Linked DNA regions of Desulfosarcina ovata subsp. ovata. The protein of the gene in region 1 interacts with the protein of each later gene in a pairwise test. Links are inferred from orthologs where the notes say so. Each region holds a gene or a part of one and is shown on either strand. Other genes may lie near its edges.

The links. Proteins that work in one complex are often made in the same cells at the same time.
Region 2: the proteins of sfsA (region 1) and GN112_RS21345 interact in binary tests that used the Escherichia coli proteins (3 or more experiments, as listed by UniProt). The link is inferred for Desulfosarcina ovata subsp. ovata from one-to-one orthologs.

What each region holds. Positions count from the first base shown.
Region 1 is NZ_AP021879.1:3,894,089-3,896,821, forward strand. It holds sfsA (DNA/RNA nuclease SfsA), read right to left. Parts: upstream 1,873-2,733; coding sequence 1,129-1,872; downstream 1-1,128. Other genes in the region: ahbA (siroheme decarboxylase subunit alpha), read left to right, coding at 1-346; GN112_RS17235 (response regulator), read right to left, coding at 559-963; GN112_RS17245 (YkgJ family cysteine cluster protein), read right to left, coding at 1,892-2,326; GN112_RS17250 (transposase family protein), read right to left, coding at 2,637-2,733. UniProt on the Escherichia coli protein: Binds to DNA non-specifically. Could be a regulatory factor involved in maltose metabolism.
Region 2 is NZ_AP021879.1:4,842,664-4,845,509, forward strand. It holds GN112_RS21345 (glutamate-5-semialdehyde dehydrogenase), read right to left. Parts: upstream 2,129-2,846; coding sequence 872-2,128; downstream 1-871. Other genes in the region: rsfS (ribosome silencing factor), read right to left, coding at 1-145; nadD (nicotinate (nicotinamide) nucleotide adenylyltransferase), read right to left, coding at 142-807; proB (glutamate 5-kinase), read right to left, coding at 2,157-2,846. UniProt on the Escherichia coli protein: Catalyzes the NADPH-dependent reduction of L-glutamate 5-phosphate into L-glutamate 5-semialdehyde and phosphate. The product spontaneously undergoes cyclization to form 1-pyrroline-5-carboxylate.

The DNA.
Region 1 (2,733 bases):
AAAGGAAGTGCTTGAACGGGTCGCCCGGCTTAAGGCGGATGGCATTATCCGGCGCATCGGCGGAAATTTCGTCCCCGGCAAGGTCGGGTTTGTGAGTACCCTGTGCGCGGCGCAAGTACCCGAAGCGAAACTGGAGTTGTTTGCCCGTGCGGTAAACACATTTCCCGGCGTGACCCATAATTATCTGCGGGATAATGCTTTCAATGTATGGTTTACTTTTATCGCCCCCTCCAAGACGATCATCACTGACCACCTGGCGCGAATTGCCAAGCGGACCGGGGTGACACGAATTCTCAACCTGCCGGCCACGCATGTTTTTAAGATCAAGGCCAAATTCGATTTGTAGATAGTGTCCATCCAGAAATAGGCAAATTTGGTTGAGATCAAGGCGCCCGAAAAATTTTACCACAGGCATATGGTTGATATTCCGAGGATAAAATTTTTCGCGCAACGCCGATATCGGGCAAATTGGTCATTTCTGGATGAACACTAGATAACGGTGCCGCCCGGTTGCTCCGGGGGGATCGGCCGACAAGGCCAGGCGTAGCGGTGAAGCCCTTATGGCCGGTCGCTGAGAATACTTTCTATTTTTTCGGAGAGGTCGGCGATCTGGTAGGGTTTCTGGATGACCGATGACGGCGGCGTGTCGCCGAACTGGCTGATCACCTGATCCACTGCCAGCCCGCTGGCAATAATGACCGGTATTTCGGGCCTAAGTTCCCTCAGGCGGTTGAACGTGGCCTTACCGTCCATTACGGGCATGGTCAGGTCCAGCACGACACAGCCAATGGCTTCACCGTGCCTGGCGAATTCTTCCACGGCCTTTTCGCCGCTGAGTGCGGTAATTACATGATGGCCCAATCGCTGGAGAATGGCTTTGCCCACTTCCAGCACCATCTTCTCATCATCGACCAGTAAAACCGTACGGCGCTTGGAAACATCGCCGTGGGCATCGTTATTCATCACACTGTCCTTGTATTGATTTGGTGACCGATGGATTCTCCGCAACGGATTGGAAAGGCCCAGCGCTTTTCAGCGACACCATCGTCAAATATCATAATAGTTTAAAAATTAAAGGATTTCAAATTTAAAATAATGATCTCACTATTATAAACCATAAGGTGCCGGCTATGTGAAAAAATTAAGATCGTAGAACACCGGCTTGCCTATCCGGATTCCATCCAGATCGATGTGGACATCATAGACCAGGATCTCGACGCCGTTTTCGGCCGCCTCGCGCAGTTTCCGGCCGTAGTCGGGATCGATTCGGTCCTCAGGGGCGAAACGGTCGGCATCCATGCGTTGGACCAGAAAAAACATGGCGCAACGATATCCATCGGCAACCAGCCGCTGCAGTTCCATCAGATGTTTCTGCCCCCGGACGGTCACCGCATCGGGAAACGTGGCCAGGCCGTCGTTCACCAGCGTACAGTTCTTTACCTCCACATAACAGGGCCGGCGATCCGGCGACTCGAGGAAAATATCGATACGGGAGTTTTTGCCTGCTTTCACCTCGCGCCGGACCGATGCATACCCGTCAAGTTCGGTGATCTGGCCGGCGGCAATGGCATGGGCGGTCAGGCGGTTGGGAATCTGGGTGTTGACGCCGACCAGGGAGGTTGGCATGTCGATCAGCTCCCAGGTGTACTTGAGTTTGCGCCGTGGGTTGTCGTGAAAAGAGAGGTAGACCCGGCGTCCGGGGTCGCAGCAGGCCTTCATGCTTCCCGAGTTGGGGCAGTGGGCGGTAACGATCCGCCCATCTTTCAGGCGAACATCGGCCAAAAATCGTTTGTAGCGTTTGATCAGTGTTCCTTCGATCAACGGCGGCCAGGCAATGGCGCCGCGCTCAATGGATGCTTCGGTGCCTGCCACAGCACTCCTTTCCGTTGCTTCAGAAGATTTCTTGCGGCATGCCATTGAAAAGAATGTTCAGGATATCGTCTTTGGAAAAGTAATCTCCGCTGCCGATCCCCGGACACGCTTTTTGGGTGGCCTTCCAATGGGTCTCGGATCGCAGGTTGCGAAACCAGAAGGGAAAGGTGCGGCACTGGGTCGGGCGCACGGGGTAGACGCGACAGCCGTCCTCGAAAAAAAGACAGCGGCCGTCCTCTGTCTCATTGATCCGGTAGCCATCTTCCCAGGGCGTCAAATAGGTTTCGATCACCCGAGATACCGGCAGGCCCAGATACGCGGCAATCGCTGCGGTTTCCCTCGCATTGACGTGTACGATCCCCGGTGCCCCGGTGCAACACGTGCCGCACCGCCGGCAGGTGAAGCGAATGCCGGTATCGAAAAAATAGGGCCGTTGCGCCAGCCGATTCAACATTCACTCCCTGTTCCTTTAAGATCCGCCCGATAAATGAAGGGGCTTGCCTGCCGCGACTTTTACCAGAAGCCGCGCGGCAAAGTCAAACCGGGTTGCCGCCATCCAGCTCTGACGCATGAATAAAAAGAATCAGGGGTTGGTCACGATTAGGGCCCCACTTTTCATCACCCGGCTAACGTCTTCACACTTTTATGACCAAGATTTGCTCCTCAGACAATTGTCATGACATAATCTCAATTATGTCTGACCGTGGACTCCCATCTCTTCCAGGCTTGAGAGGCTGTTTCGCTTTGTTTTGGTACGGCTACTGCTACACCAACCGAAGCTGAAAAGGGGCGGCCAGACGAATTTCCAGCCATTCATAATCCAACCAGGGGTTGGCTATGGTCTCGCGAATAAAGCGAATA
Region 2 (2,846 bases), 950 kb from region 1 along the record:
GCCGGTTGGAGGTGCCGTGGCAGATGAGAAACGCATCGGCCAGGCTGGTCAGGTGGCGGACATCCAGCAGCACCGGCTGGCGGGCTTTTCGGCCCAGCGCGGATTTAACGTAAACATCCAGTTCGGCCAAAAATGGTTCGGTCATCGATAGATTCCTTTTTGTTCAATATACGCACACACCGCCGTCGGCACAAGCGCGGCAATGTTTTTTCCCGCCTTGACGCGCCGCCGGATCTGGCTGGATGACACGTCCACGGGATCGGTGGCCAAAAGATGAATGGCCTGCCCGGCCGCGGCCGGCTGCCAGCAGCGGTGGCGGGCAACGTACACGTAAGTTCCGGCAAGGTGGCTGCGGATGTAAGCCTGCATCCGGTGTTGTGCCGTTTCCGGCCCCTCCGTGTCCACCGTACGGGTCACCACCACCGGCTGCACCGTCTCCAGCAACCGGCGCTGGCTTTTCCAGGTGTGCAGTTCCAGGAACGCATCCAGCCCCATGACCAGAAAAAGGGCGTCGCCGGCATCCATCCGGCTGGCGAAATGACGGGCCGTATCGATGGTGTAGGATGGACCGCGGCGCTGCAGTTCGACATCGGAGATGTCATACCGCGCGTCGGCCGGCAGGGCCATCCGGATCATCTCCAGCCGATGCACCACCGGGGCCAGTGAGGCCTCGGGTTTGTGCGGCGGTCGGCGACAGGGAACAATATACAGGCGATCCAGGGAGAAGCGCTGCAGGACCTGACGGGCCACCATCAGGTGACCGTTATGGATCGGGTTGAACGTACCGCCGAAAATTCCAGCTCGCATACCGCTTCCCGCAATTGAGGATATCTTCCGGAGGGATAACCGTTGAGGGCCTCGTAAAAAGTCGCTAGGACCGCACCTGCCCGTCACCTAGCACCACAAATTTCCGGGTCGTTAACTCCTCGAGGCCCATGGGGCCGAAAGCGTGCAGTTTGGATGTGCTGATCCCCATTTCCGCGCCCAGCCCCAGTTGGCCGCCGTCATTGAAGCGGGTGGAGGCATTGACCAGGACCACCGACGCATCCACTTCCCGGACAAAGCGCTGAGCCCGGCGGTAATCGCTCGTGACAATGGCCTCCGTGTGACTGGAGCCGTACTCGGCGATATGGGACATGGCCGCATCCATGTCATCGACCACCTTCACCGCCAGGATCAGATCCAGGTACTCGGCCGGCCAGTCCGCATCGGTGGCCGCGGGGATATCGGGCAGGATGGCCAGGGTCCGGGAACAGCCGCGCAGCTCGACCCTGGCCTCAGCAAAGCGCCGGGCCATGGCGGGCAGGAATTCAGCGGCCACGGACTGGTGCACCAAAAGGGTTTCCATGGCGTTGCACACCCCCGGGCGCTGGGCCTTGGCATTCAGCGCAATCGCTTCGGCCATCGCAAAGTCGGCGGATTCGTCCACGAAAACATGGCAGACCCCCTTGTAATGCTTGAGCACGGGGATTTTGGAATGTTCGACCACGAAACGGATCAGCCCCTCACCGCCCCGGGGGATAATCAGGTCGACGAATTCCTCCTGGGCCAGAAGGGCGTTAATGGCACTGCGATCCTCGGTCGGCACCACCTGGGCCGCCTGGGGGGGCAGTCCGGCACTTTCCAGGGCCTGTCCGATAATGGCGGCCAGGGCCTGGTTGGAATGCATCGCCTCCGAGCCGCCCCGCAGGATCACGGCATTGCCCGATTTGAGACACAGGCCGGCCGCATCGATGGTCACATTGGGCCGGGATTCATAGATGATGCCGATCACGCCGAGGGGAATGCGCATCCGGGCCACCCGCAGGCCGTTGGGCCGTACCTGGGTCTGATCCATGGTGCCCACCGGATCCGTGTAAGCGGCCACTTCCCGCAGGCCGCCGGCCATGCTGGCAATGGTTTGTTCCGAAACGGTCAGCCGGTCGATCATGGCGGCCGAGAGCCCGGCGACCTTGGCCCGTTCGAGATCCTTGCGGTTTTCGGTGAAAATCGATTCGGCCTTGGCCTCCAGAAGGTCGGCCATGGCGGTCAGCACCTGGTTCTTCTGGGTGGTGGTGCATCGACTGATCACGGCAGCGGCTTTTTTGGCGTCGCGGGCCATCTGACAAATGGTTTGCTCGATATCCATGTTCGCTCCTCAAGGAAAAGGGTGTCCGTCAGTCATTCTCCGGCTCACCGGTAATTACCAGGTTGTCCCGATGAATCACTTCGTCGTAGGTCTTCTGGCCCAGTCGCGCCTTGATCTGACCGCTCTTGAGCCCCATGATGGAACGGATCTCATCGGCATTGTAGTTAACCAGGCCGTTACCGATGAGTTCACCGCTTCCATTGACCACAGCCACCGGTGCGCCAATGGGAAATTTCCCCTCGACGCCGACGATCCCCCCGGGCAGCAGGCTTTTGCCGTTGGCGAGCAGTGCCTTAGCGGCGCCGGCATCGATTTTAATGGTTCCACTGGTTTTGACCGTGTAGCCGATCCAGCATTTCTTGCGGTTGAGCTTTTGGTCTCTGGGCACGAAAAAGGTCCCGTGGGCTTCGCCGGCCGCCAGACGAATCAGGATGTCCGGCCGGTAGCCCTTGGCGATGACCATGGGAATACCCGCCGCGGTGACTTTGCGGGCCGCCTTGATCTTGCTCAGCATGCCCCCCGTCCCCAGGGCGCCGGGAATGTCGCCGGCATACTTTTCGATGCTTTTGCTGTACGTGGCAACCCGCGGAATCAGCCGGGCATCGGCGTGAATGCGGGGGTCCTTGTCGTAAAGCCCGTCAATATCGGTCAAATTGATGAAGATGTCGGCATCCAGCTGCAGGGCGATCATGGCAGCCAGATTGTCGTTATCCCCCAG